Regions from separate parts of the [Rhizobium] kunmingense genome, predicted to be linked through region 3. Evidence: predicted binding sites of a transcription regulator. Region 3 holds the regulator's gene; each other region holds the start of a gene.
The links. Region 3 encodes PhoB, which activates phosphate uptake and scavenging genes when phosphate is short. Its sites were predicted from a motif close to TGTCATNNANCTGTCAT; they were not measured.
Positions count from the first base shown of each region.

Region 1: the regulator PhoB is predicted to act here: its motif matches at 1,777-1,793, upstream of AC0JZ4_RS07130 (DUF2794 domain-containing protein).
Region 2: the regulator PhoB is predicted to act here: its motif matches at 1,936-1,952, upstream of AC0JZ4_RS05065 (alkaline phosphatase).

Region 1 is NZ_CDRNXG010000001.1:1,473,938-1,478,293, forward strand. Features, by position in the region: gene AC0JZ4_RS07120 (TSUP family transporter) at 1-540, shown strand, start outside; gene AC0JZ4_RS07125 (DUF1223 domain-containing protein) at 729-1,478, shown strand; gene AC0JZ4_RS07130 (DUF2794 domain-containing protein) at 1,811-2,203, shown strand; gene AC0JZ4_RS07135 (GNAT family N-acetyltransferase) at 2,231-2,788, opposite strand; gene AC0JZ4_RS07140 (hypothetical protein) at 2,775-2,930, shown strand; gene AC0JZ4_RS07145 (Bax inhibitor-1/YccA family protein) at 2,903-3,640, opposite strand; gene AC0JZ4_RS07150 (ABC transporter permease) at 3,871-4,356, opposite strand, start outside.
Region 2 is NZ_CDRNXG010000001.1:1,000,854-1,005,209, reverse strand. Features, by position in the region: gene AC0JZ4_RS05075 (hypothetical protein) at 1-865, opposite strand, end outside; gene AC0JZ4_RS05070 (ribonuclease D) at 964-1,587, opposite strand; gene AC0JZ4_RS05065 (alkaline phosphatase) at 2,003-3,757, shown strand; gene AC0JZ4_RS05060 (hypothetical protein) at 3,867-4,355, shown strand.
Region 3 is NZ_CDRNXG010000001.1:651,915-656,270, reverse strand. Features, by position in the region: gene pstB (phosphate ABC transporter ATP-binding protein PstB) at 1-524, shown strand, start outside; gene phoU (phosphate signaling complex protein PhoU) at 574-1,287, shown strand; gene phoB (phosphate regulon transcriptional regulator PhoB) at 1,424-2,107, shown strand; gene AC0JZ4_RS03310 (PACE efflux transporter) at 2,184-2,618, opposite strand; gene AC0JZ4_RS03305 (GcrA family cell cycle regulator) at 2,831-3,370, opposite strand; gene AC0JZ4_RS03300 (acetylornithine transaminase) at 3,778-4,356, shown strand, end outside.

The DNA of each region.
Region 1 (4,356 bases), 820 kb from region 3:
ATCGACTGGAGCATCCTTGCCATCCTGTGCTCCGGCGTGGCGCTGTCGGCGGTCATCCTGTTCCTGACCAGTTATACGCCGAGCCTGATCGTGGTGCTGATCGGCGTCGGGCTTATGCCCATCCTCGTCTGGTTGCCGGTCAACAAGCTTAAACTCGATGCCTCGCGGCCTTCGCATGCGTTTCTCGCCGGGCTTCTGTCCGGCGGAATGACGATCAGCGTCGGCGTGGCCGGACCGACGGTCGATATCTTCTTCATCCGCACCCAGATGGACCGGCGCAAGGTGATCGCCACCAAGGCCTCCATCCAGACGCTCTCGCATCTCGTCAAGATCGCCTTCTACTGGGATGCCGCCTCACAGCTTCCGACAGTGGATGCGATTGCGGTGCTGATCGCGGCGCCGATCGCCATTCTTGGGGCGCGAGCCGGAAACGGAATTCTGCAGAAGATGACGGATGCCAATTTCCGGGCCTGGACCCGTTGGGTTGTGACCGGCGTCGGGGCCGTCTACCTGGCTCAGGGGCTGCTGAAACTGGTTTGAATCGACTGCTGCAAGCAGCTTAAAATCCGGTTTTCGCTTCGATCGGATATCACATTCGACGTTCTCACCCCTTCGTGACTTTCTCTTGAAATTGTGGATGGTTACTTTCCGCGCTGCCGCACATATGTTCTTGATCGCCGTGGGTCGCCGTTGATATCGATCGCCCCGACAGAAGAGGTCCGCCACTTATGCTTTTTCGTTCTCGCGCCGTTGTCGTCCTCGCGACCCTGCTGTGGAGCAGTGCCGTCCTGGCCGGAGAGGTACGGGCTCCCAAGGGCGTCGTGGAACTGTTCACCTCTCAGGGCTGCGCCTCCTGTCCGCCTGCCGATAATGCGCTCGGGCAACTTGTCAGCCAAGGCGACCTGGTGGTCCTCTCCTACCATGTGGATTACTGGAACTATCTGGGCTGGACCGATACGCTGAGCTCGAAGGAAAATACCGAGCGCCAGTACGGCTATGCCAAGACGATGGGCCGTAGCGGCGTCTACACGCCGCAGGCGATCATCAACGGGCGCGAACACGTCAAGGGCACGGATCTGACCCTGATAAAGGGCAAGGTCGATGCATTGCAGCGCAGTGGTGAGGGGCTGACGGTTCCCGTAACGGCGACGATGCGCGGCACCGATATCGAAATCGAGATCGGCGAAGGCAAGGGCCAGGCTGACGTCGTGGTCGCCTATTTCACCAAATACCAGAAGGTGGACGTCACCAAGGGCGAAAACAGCGGCAAGAACATGGACTATTGGCACGCCGTCTATGATGTTCAGTCGGTCGGCACATGGAATGGCGACAAGACGACGCTCACGCTGCCCGGCAAGGTTCTTGGCAAGGGCAAGAAGGATGGCTGCGCCATCCTGATCCAGACCTCCGGTCCGAGCGGCGAACCTGGCAAAATTCTGGGTGCTACTGTGCTGATGGCAAAGCCGAATAAGAACTGACGGCCCAAAAAGCCAATCACCCACATGATCACTGCTGAGTGAAGCGGGCGCGCCGTCATGCATCGGCGGATGGCCCGGCCCGGAAACATTGGGGGGCTGGGGGTAAGGGTCAATGCACCGAACCGGGCCAATGGCGCTAAAGACGCGCCAACCGATGTCGCTAACATGGCTGCGGATTTGGGCGCTGTTTTGTCCGAATTTGGGCAGAGCTGAAAAATTCGAGGCACCAGGTTTGCTCCAAACCGCATGCTCTCGCGGTTTTGGTGTGGACTTGCTTTTTATCGCAGGTACGGCACACTGTCATACCAACGACATGTAACCATGGAGCTTTGATGGCTGATCAATCTGATTTGCCAGCGGGCGCAAGGCCGCAGCAGGATGCCGCCGCCGTCGTCAGTCTCAGCGAATACCGCCAAAGTCGCGATCCCCTTCCGGTCACTTTTCACCGGCGGGAATTGGATGCGATCCTCTGGATATACGGCCGAATGGTCGGCGAGGGGGAGTGGAAGGACTACGCGATCGATCATCTGAAAGACCGCGCGGTTTTCTCCGTCTTCAAGCGCTCCGGCGAAATGCCGCTCTTTCGTATCGAGAAGAACCCGAAGCTTTCCGCCAAGCAGGGGGCCTATTCGGTCATCAACATCAACGGCTTGATTCTCAAACGTGGTCATGAGTTGCAGCAGGTGCTGAAAGTGTTCGACAAGGCGCTGAAGCTGGTCGATTGACCCGCCAAGGCTCTCGCGGCCGGGTGATCAGCCCGTGAACAACGTCCCCGGATATGCAGCAAGGTCCGGTTCTGTGTCCTTTCCGTCGCCCAACGCAATCTGCATCAGCGCCGTATCCAGCCATTTGCCGTGCTTGAAGCCGGTGCCCTTGAGTGTGCCGGTCATTTCGAAGCCGAGGCTTTTGTGGACGGCGACCGAGGCGGGGCTGGCACCGCCGATGACAGCGACCATCTGGCGGAAGCCGAGCGCCTCGCAGCGCGAGAGCAGCTCTTTCAGCAATGCCCGGCCGACGCCCTGCCCGCGCGCTTCCGGCGCAAGATAGATCGAATCTTCGACCAGCCAGCGGTAGGCGGGGCGGGTGCGGAAAGGGGAGGCATAGGCATAGCCGAGAAGCGTGCCGTCAGCCGCCTCGGCGGCTATATAGGGATAGCCCTTTTCGATGATGCCGGCGCGGCGGTGCGCCATCTCGGCGAGATCGGGTGGGGTGATTTCGTAGCTGGCGGTGCCGTTCAGCACGCTCTCACGATAGATCTCGGTGATGGCAGGGAGGTCGGCATCGGTGGCGTCGCGGATGGAAAATGTCATTGTCCGGCAGGAGTTGCTTGAAGAGATGTTTCTCAAGCTAGGCCACGATAAAAAGCCGGGCAACAAAAAAGGCGGCTCGAAAGCCGCCTTTTCCGTCTCGGTCGACCGACCTGCTTATTCGTCACGGTTGCCCATGAACTGAAGCAAGAAGGTGAAGAGGTTGATGAAGTCGAGGTAGAGCGTCAGCGCACCCATGATGGCCATGCGGCCGGTCGTGGTCGCATCGTGGCCTTCCCAGTACATTTCCTTGATCTTCTGCGTATCGTAGGCGGTGAGGCCTGCGAAGATCAGCACGCCGATGGCGGAGATGGCGAAGCCCATTGCAGACGACTGCAGGAAGATGTTGACGATCGACGCGATGATCAGGCCGAACAGACCCATGATCAGGAACGAACCGAGGCCGGACAGGCTCTTCTTCGTCGTGTAGCCATAGAGCGACAGCGCGCCGAACGAGGCGGCCGTGACGAAGAATGTCTGGACGATGCTTTCACCGGTGAAGACCATGAAGATCGACGACAGCGACAGGCCCATCAGCGCGGCATAGACCCAGAAGGTCATCTGCGCAGCCGGAACGCTCATCGACTGGATGCGGAAGCTCAGGAAGAACACCAGCGCCAGCGGAGCCAGCATGATAACCCACTTGAGCGGGCCGCCATACAGCGCCTGCGCGACAGCCGGGTTGGAGACTGCAAACGCATAGGTTCCGTAAGCTGCCACACCAGTGATGACCAGTCCGAGCGCCATCAGGTTGTAAACCCGCAGCATGTAGGCGCGCAGGCCCTCGTCGATCATTTCCCCGGACTGCGCACGCGACTGCGCCATTCGGTTCTGGTAGTTGTTGAAATCAGCCATTGTTTCCTCTTTAAGCTCCGAAATTACTCACGGTGTCGGGTCGGACTAATCTGATCCGGGCGCCGCTGCGGAGCTCCAGCAAGCCTACGCAAGAATATGATGCGAGATCGCCTTACATACAAGGGGTTCAGTCCATGAAAACGGCACCCGTTGACGCAGCTTAGCAACCTGAGGGTCGTTCTGACGCGAAGTTGATGGCATTCGCGCCAGCGAATGCCATCAATGGTTGTCTAAAGCTCGCGCAGCACGGGTGCCGCCTTCTGCCCAAGAATGCGCCAGGTCCCCAGAAGCCCGATGCCGACCGTCAATACGAGCGACAGGACGATGGTGATCAGCGCGACATCGGGCAGGAAGGTCGATTCCATGCGCATGATGCGGGCAACGACGAACCATGCCGCGATGCCGCCGGCCAGAAGCGCGAAGATGGCCGTTGCGGCGCCGAGGATCATGTACTCGTAGCTGAACGCGCGCATCAGCATTGAGCGTGTGCCGCCGAGCGTCTTGAGCACCACGGCATCGTGGGTGCGGGCGCGGTTTCCGGCCGCAAGCGCCCCGGCAAGCACGAGGACGGAGGCGATGAGCGCGACCGCGGCTGCGGCGCGGATGGCGGTTGCCAGCTGGCCGACCAGTTCACCGACGAGATCGATCGCATCCTTCACCCGGACGCTGGTGACCGTCGGATAGGCGTCGGTGACGACCTTGAGGATTTCCGCTTC
Region 2 (4,356 bases), 350 kb from region 3:
TCGCTTGAAGTTCCAGATCGCCGACGGTATCTGCCTTATCTGCCGTCGACGACGGCACGTTGTCAGCTGCAACGACCTGGTCTGCGGCGGCGGCGAGAATGGTAAGAGCGTCATCGCTGGCGGCGGCGTTTGCTTCGCCGGCGGCCTTTCCGATCTCTGCGTCGTTGCGCTCCTCGACGATATCCTGTGCCTTCTCGACGTCTTCGAGCTTCTCGCCGGCTTGCGCCGCCGCGATATCCTGCTGCCTCTCGGTACGCGTGTCGCTATCCTCGACGCGTGTCGGATCATATCCCTGCGGGCCGAGCCGCAATTCCTCGAGCGACTTCGGATCGGCAACGGCCTCCAGCCTCTGTACCACGCGCTCCACTTCTGTGCCGAGCTTGCCGCCATTCGCCTGCCGGGTGAAGGCCTCGTTCAGCCGCTCGTTGTCGTCGCCGTAAGGGTTCTTGATCGCCTTGAGCAACGTATCCATCGACACGCCGAGATCGACGAGGCCGATATCCTCGGCAAGCTCGCGAACCTGGTCCGGTCCCATGGATTTCAGCGCATCCTCAAGCGTCTTGCCGAGCGTGTAGGATGAGCGGGCCTCGTCCATGTCGATGCCGAGCTTCTTGGCCAGCCGTTCGATGAGATCCAGCTTGAGCGCGGCCGGATCGCTTCCCGTGCCGAACAATGCGGAGGCGATCTTGTCGCGGGCGCGCCTGGCTTCCTCGCTGGCGCCGATCTTCGCCTCGGTGAGCATGTCGCGCTCTTTGCCGCTGCGCTGCTCTTCCTCCTGCCGGCGCTGCTCCTCGATACCGTCCAGCATCGATTGCATCGCGGTTGTCGCGACAAGGCCGATGGACTGCTGGGTAGGAAGCAACATGGTCGATCCGAATCGTTGAGATATGCGTCGGATGCAACGATAGGTTCGGTTGGTTAAGATTGTTCTACGTCAGGATTACTCGTTTTGGCGGCACGATCTCAGCTATGGGCAAAGATGTCCGTCTCCTCCCAGCCCAGCAGATCGAGCTTGGCGCGTGTCGGCAGAAATTCGAAGCAGGCGGCCGCAAGCTCTGCCCGTCCGTCACGCTCCAGCCGGCCGGCGAGCTTGTCGCGCAGGGCATGCAGATGCAGCACGTCCGATGCCGCATATTCGAGCTGTGCCTGCGACAGAACGGGGGCTGCCCAGTCGGTCTGCTGCTGCGCCTTGGAGATATCGACCTCCAGCAGTTCACGCAGATTGTCCTTCAGTCCGTGCCGGTCCGTATAGGTACGGGTCAGCCGGGAAGCGATCTTGGTGCAGAAGACAGGTGCGCAGGTGACGCCGAATGTATGAAACAGCACAGCGATATCGAAGCGTCCGTAGTGAAAAATCTTCTGCCGCGCCGGATCGGCCAGCAGCGCCGTCATGTTCGGGGCCGCGTTCTGCCCCTTGGCGATGCGAATGACATCGGCGCTGCCGTCACCGGGGGAAAGCTGCACCACACATAACCTGTCACGCCGCGGAACGAGGCCGAGCGTCTCTGTGTCGATGGCAATCGCGCCCGTGTAACGCAGTGCGTCGGCAGCGGAGATATCTCCCTCATGATAGCGGATCTCGGCCATACGGATCGTTCCCTGTTGGTGAAGTGCCTCTGCTATAATCCAGCTTGTCCGCGCATGGAACATCAATGACCAGGAATGCAGCATGCGCGCGGTGAGCAAATGCTCAGCTATGAGCATAGCGCATTGCTGCATTGCAGCGTGCCCGCTTGGCGAATAGGTGCATCATGGCATATAAGCTTGGTCATCGAACGACGCACTCCTCCTCCCAGTGTCGTTCGATAACGGATCGACAACATCCTCCTCCTCCCAGTTGTCGATCAAGTTTAAAGCCTGGCGCATCCTCCTCCCGCGCCAGGCTTTTCGCTTTTCTGGAGCTTTTTTCTCCTCAATCACATCAGCTCACGTAACGGTCACGCAAGTGTCATCTGCTGCCGGTAAGACGACCTCGTTCCGTCCTTTTCCGTGAGGTTTCCCAATGCGCAAGTTGCTTGCTGCCCTGGTCGTATCGACCGCTCTGACCGGCGCCGTTCAGGCCGCCGAAGTGTTTCCGCTCGATCGTGCGACCATTCTCGCTGGCTCGCCTTTCGACTTCAAGGCCGAGTTCGATACGGTCGTGAAGCCCGAAGACGTCAGGATCACCGTCAACGGTCAGGACTACAAGACCGTTCTCGGCGGGCAAGTCGAGTTCGTTGCCGAAGAGAAGAACAAGGACAAGGTCCTCGGTTCCGCCGTCATCCTGCGCGGCGTGACGCTTGCCAATGCCGGCGATTACAAGATCGAGGTTTCGGCCGGTGCCGAAACCAAGGCCATCACCTGGAATGTCTATGGCACGCCGGATCAGGCCAAGGCCAAGAACGTGATCTTCCTGATCGCCGACGGCCTCTCGGTGGCGCACCGCACCGCAGCCCGCATCATGTCCAAGGGCATGACCGAGGGCAAGGCGAACGGCCGTCTCAACATGGACGACGTGCCGCCGGCAGCCTTCATCGGTACCTCGGCGACAGATGCTGTCGCAACCGACTCGGCCAACACCATGTCGGCCTACATGACCGGTCACAAGACGGCCGTGAATGCCATCGGCGTATACGCCGACCGCACGCCGGCCTCGATGGACGACCCGAAGGTCGAAAACATTGCCGAAGCGCTGCGCCGCCAGACGAAGAAGTCGATCGGTATCGTTTCGACCGCCGAACTGCAGGACGCAACGCCGGCAGCCGTCGTGGCCCATACCCGCAAGCGCGGCGACAAGGCTGAAATCAACGGCATGCTCTTCGACGTGAAGCCGGAAGTCGTGCTTGGCGGCGGATCGGCCTACTTCCTGCCGCAGTCGACCGCCGGTTCGAAGCGCAAGGACGACAAGGACTATATCGCCATGTTCAAGGAAGCCGGCTATTCGCTGGCGACGAGCAAGGCCGAGCTGGCATCGGCCTCCGGTACCAATACCGGCAAGATCCTCGGCCTGTTCCACACCGGCAACCTGGATACGACGCTGGACCGCGAGTTCCTCAAGAAGGGGACGGTATCCAAGTTCCCGGAACAGCCGGGCCTCGTCGAGATGACGCAGGTTGCCCTCGATAACCTGTCGAAGAACCCGGAAGGTTTCTTCCTCATGGTCGAGGCCGCCAATGTCGACAAGATGTCCCACCCGCTCGATTGGGACCGTGCCGTCGTCGATACGATCGAGTTCGACAAGGCGATCGGCGTAGCGCGCGAATTCGCCGCCAAAAATCCCGACACGCTGATCATCGTCACCGGCGATCACACGCATGGCGTCTCCATCATCGGCACCGTCGATGACGAGAAGGAAGGCAGCGACATGCGCGAGAAGGTCGGCACCTACGCGGAAGCCGGCTTCCCCAACTACAAGGACGCCAACGGCGACGGCTATCCGGACAAGCTCGACGTTACCCGTCGTCTGTTCCTCAACGCCAACAACGGCCCCGACCATTACGAAACCTTCCGTCCCAAGCTCGATGGCCCGTTCGTTCCGGCCATCCAGAACGAGAAGAAGGAATATGTCGCCAACGAGCAGTATAAGGATGTTCCCGGCGCCGTCTTCGTCTCCGGCATCATCCCGAAAAGCGCCGACAGCGGCGTTCACGCGGTCGATGACATCGTTCTCCAGGCCGAAGGCCCCGGCGCCGAAGGCTTCCGCGGCTATATGGAACAGAGCGACGTCTACAAGGCGCTTGCCGAAGCCTTTGCGCTCGGTGCCAAGCAGACCAACTAGAACCTGACGGGGCAGGGGCACGCTTCATTGCGTGCCTCTGCCTTTTCGATCTTTCGTCCTTCACCCGAAGCAAGGACGATGGCATGATGCCGTGATAGGGAGATTGGTGATGGAAAAGCCCCGCAAGGCCCGGTTCAATCGCCGCCAGACACTCGACCTGACGCTGAAGCTGGTACTCGGCCTTTCGGCAGCATCGCCTCTTGGCCTTGCAACCCGTCGTGCTTGGGCCGATACCGATATCGGCTTTGATGATCTCTATGGCAGGATCAGCGTTCTCGGCCTCGAATTTTCCGACAAGGTGAAGCAGCTCAACGGCCAGGATATCGCCATGCGCGGCTTCATGGCGCCGCCGCTGAAGGCGGAGGCGCAGTTCTTCGTGCTGACCGAAGTACCGATGTCGATCTGCCCCTTCTGTGCCAGCGACGCCGACTGGCCGGACAATATCGTCGTCGTCTACCTGAACGAGAAGCAGACCTTCACCCAGCCGAGCCAGACGATCGAAGTCCGCGGGAAGCTGGAAATGGGTTCGTGGACGGATCCGGAGACCGGCTTCGTCAGTCTGCTTCGCATCCGCCAGGCCGAATATGCGGCGGTCTGAT
Region 3 (4,356 bases):
ATGTCGTGGAACTGCGCGCCCGCGTCGGCATGGTGTTTCAGAAGCCGAACCCGTTCCCGAAGTCGATCTACGAAAACATCGCCTACGGTCCGAAGATCCACGGTCTTGCCCGCGGCAAGGCGGATATGGATGCGATCGTCGAGGCATCTCTGCAGCGCGCCGGCCTCTGGGCCGAAGTCAAGGATCGCCTGCATGAAGGCGGCACCGGTCTCTCCGGTGGCCAGCAGCAGCGTCTCTGCATCGCCCGTGCGGTCGCGGTCTCGCCGGAAGTGATCCTGATGGACGAACCCTGCTCGGCGCTCGACCCGATCGCCACCGCCAAGGTTGAGGAACTCATCCACGAGCTGCGCGCCAACTACACGATCGTCATCGTGACGCACTCGATGCAGCAGGCGGCCCGCGTCTCGCAGCGCACCGCCATGTTCCATCTCGGCCAGCTGGTCGAGGAGAACGACACGGACAAGATGTTCACCAATCCGGATGACCAGCGCACCCAGGATTACATCATGGGTCGCTTCGGCTGATCGGCGATAAGCCATTTGCCTGCTGCTACGGATTTTCAAGGACAAGAAGATGGTATCCAGTCATATCCTTTCTGCCTACGACGAAGAACTGAAATATCTGCGCCGCCGCATTTCCGAAATGGGCGGCCTGGCCGAGCAGATGTGCGGCGATGCCGTGCGCGCTCTGGTCAACTCCGACTCTGCGCTTGCCCAGAAGGTCATCTCCGACGACGTGATCCTCGATCACGCCGAACGCGAAATTCAGGACAAGGCGATCGTCACCATCGCCAAGCGTCAGCCGATGGCGGCCGACCTGCGTGAAATCATCGGCACCCTGCGCATCGCAGCCGATCTGGAGCGCGTCGGTGATCTTGGCAAGAACACTGCCAAGCGCGTCATCGCGGTGCAGGGCACCGGCGTGCCGCGCAAGCTTGCCCGCGGTCTCGAGCATCTGTCGGATCTCGCGGCCGTCCAGCTCAAGGATGTTCTCGATGTTTACGCCACCCGCTCGGCGGAACGGGCAGAGGCGATCCGCTCGCGCGATGAAGAGATCGACGCGATGTACACGTCGCTGTTCCGCGAGCTTCTGACCTACATGATGGAAGATCCGCGCAACATCACCACCTGCACGCATCTCCTGTTCTGCGCCAAGAACATCGAGCGTATCGGCGACCACGCGACCAACATCGCCGAGACAATCTACTACATGACCACGGGTGCGGCGCCGGAAGGCGAGCGCCCGAAGGATGATACGGCAAACACTGTCGGCGCTGTCGCCGAGTGATTGCTGCCGGAGGGCCGCACGTCCTTAAGGACGTGCATGGGGCGCTCGATTGCTAAGAAACTGCGCATCGGGCCTTCCGAAAATCGAGCCGATTTTCGGGCCGATGCAGCAGCGTACCTGACGGAGCGTAATGAGGATGCAGCCAAGAATTGCGGTAGTGGAAGACGAGGAGGCGCTGAGCGTCCTCCTCCGTTACAACCTCGAAGCCGAAGGCTACGAAGTCGAGACCATCCTTAGGGGGGACGAGGCGGAAATCCGGCTTCAGGAACGCGCTCCGGATCTTCTGGTCCTCGACTGGATGCTGCCGGGCGTATCGGGCATCGAACTGTGCCGGCGCCTGCGCATGCGGCCGGAGACGGAACGTCTGCCGATCATCATGCTGACGGCCCGCGGCGAGGAAAGCGAACGCGTTCGCGGCCTCGCGACCGGCGCGGACGATTACGTCGTCAAGCCGTTCTCGACGCCCGAGCTGATGGCCCGCGTCAAGGCCATGCTGCGCCGCGCCAAGCCGGAGGTTCTCTCCAGCGTTCTGAAATGCGGAGACATCGAGCTTGATCGCGAGACCCATCGCGTTCACCGCAAGAGCCGCGAAGTGCGCCTCGGTCCGACGGAATTCCGCCTTCTGGAATTCCTGATGGTTTCGCCGGGCCGCGTCTTCTCGCGTTCTCAGCTTCTCGACGGTGTCTGGGGCCACGATATCTATGTCGACGAACGCACCGTCGACGTCCATGTCGGTCGCCTGCGCAAGGCGCTCAACTTCTCCAACATGCAGGATGTCATCCGCACCGTTCGCGGTGCGGGTTATTCCATGGAATCCTGATCAACAGGATCTGACGGAACGAACATCAGCCCGGAAGCGGTCGACGCTTCCGGGCTGATTTCTTTTTGGGAAGAGATCAGGCTTCTGCCTTCTCCTGCCATTCGGGCAGAGGAAACACCCGGTCGTAGCTCCAGTTGAAGACGAAGGCGTAGACCAGGTAGAAGAGCGCGAACGAGATATCCATCACCAGCGCATGCCAGAGCGTCACGCCGAGATACCAGGCGATGAACGGCAACAGCACGACCAGCAGGCCGAGTTCGAAAAGAACCGTATGCAGGACGCGCAGAGCCAGCGTTTTTTCCGTAGTGCCGCGCAGGCGCTGCATCGCATGGTCGAAGCCGAGATTGTAGACATAGTTGAAGATCGTCGCGAGCGTCGATGAAACGATGCCGATCACGCCCATATGCGAGATGGGCATGTCGAACACGAAAGCGCTGAACGGAATGAACAGCGCAAGTCCGATGATTTCGAAGCTGATGGCGTGGCGAATACGGTCGCGTGTGGTCCGCATGACTTTATACCCCTTGGGCTCTGCCGGGTCGTCCCGGTTGTTGATGCCCATACTGGGGGAGGTCGTCCTCGCTCACAGAATAAATAAGGTCTTGTGCTGCGAAGGGCAAGCGTCGAACGGGCAATCCTGCCTTGCAGCCGGGGCATGTCCAGGGACCGGCAATAAAAAAGCGGGCCTTAAAGCCCGCTGTTTTGAAGTCCGTGCCGTGCCGGTCAGGCGCGTGCTGCACCCGCCTTACGGCGCTCGTGTACCGGCTGGTAAGCCAGCTTTGCGTGGTACTTGCAGTAGGGCGAGCTGTCCTGGGACTCGCAGCCACAGAAATGGAAATCGTCCGTCAGCGGGTCGCCGACCGGCCACTTGCAGGTGCGCTCGGTCAGTTCGGTCAAGGCGAGTTTCTTGGAGATCGGCAGGACGATATTGGCTGCCGGGCGCAGCACCAGTTCCTGGCGGGCTTCGATCTCGATTTCCTCGTGGACGACGGTTGCGCCGACCGGGCGGGTAACGGTGCGGGTGGCCGTTGCCGTACGCGAGGCGAAAGTCTGCGGGCGAGGCGCGACAGCCGGGCGCTTGACGGCGCGGTTGGTGGCAACGGTGCCGCCTGCCTTGGCGCGACCCGGAAGGTTGAGACGGTGAACTTTGCCGATGACGGCGTTCCGGCTTACGCCTCCAAGTTGTGCTGCAATCTGGCTGGCGCTGAGGCCCTCTGCCCAGAGTTTCTTCAGTCTTTCGACGCGCTCGTCTGTCCAGTTCATGCCCGTTCTCCGCCTTTGAACGACTTCGGCATGCAGAATCCGTCTCCGATGCGGCGGATGTAAAACCCGTCGCAGATACTATATATAGCTTGTCGGTGACTAGTTCCGCCGCATGCAGTCTAGTAATTGACCATTAACCTAGAGGTCGGTTGACTCCGTGACAAGAGTCCGGGGAATCGTCGGGAATCGATTTTCGGGTTTTCCCCAACTTGCTTCCCTGTCGAGTCATTTTTGCCACAGCCGGTGGTGGTGGCCCGAGGGGGCGAAGGCCCTGCAATTCCGCGAGTTTTGTTGACATTCCCCTGTCGAGCGATGATAGTGCGACCGCCGCCCCGAGGGCGGCATTTTGATTTTTTGAAATGTCCTTTTTCGAACGGGACATTGATTGCCTCAGGAGTGATGTCGCCATGGCTGAAGCCGCGCTTTTCGACACTTTTGCCCGGGCCCCGCTGCGCTTCGAGCGCGGTGAGGGCGTATGGCTCGTGACGGAACGCGGCGAGCGATATCTGGATTTCGGCGCAGGCGTCGCCGTGACCTCCTGCGGCCATGCCAATCCGCATCTCGTCGAAGCACTGAAGTCGCAGGCCGAGAAGGTCTGGCATCTGTCGAACCTCTACGAGATCCCCGAGCAGGAGCGCCTTGCCCGTCGCCTGACGGAAGCGACCTTCGCCGACAAGGCGTTCTTCACCAATTCGGGTGCGGAAGCGCTGGAATGCGCCATCAAGACGGCACGCCGCTACCATTTCTCCAAGGGGCACCCGGAAAAATTCCACATCATCACCTTCGAAGGCGCCTTCCACGGCCGCACGATCGCGACGATCGCTGCCGGCGGTCAGGAAAAGTACATGGAAGGTTTCGGGCCGAAGGCGCAGGGTTTCGATCAGGTGCCTTTCGGCGATCTTGAAGCGCTGAATGCCGCGATCGATGAAAATACAGGTGCGATCCTCATCGAGCCGATCCAGGGTGAGGGTGGCGTGCGCGCCGTT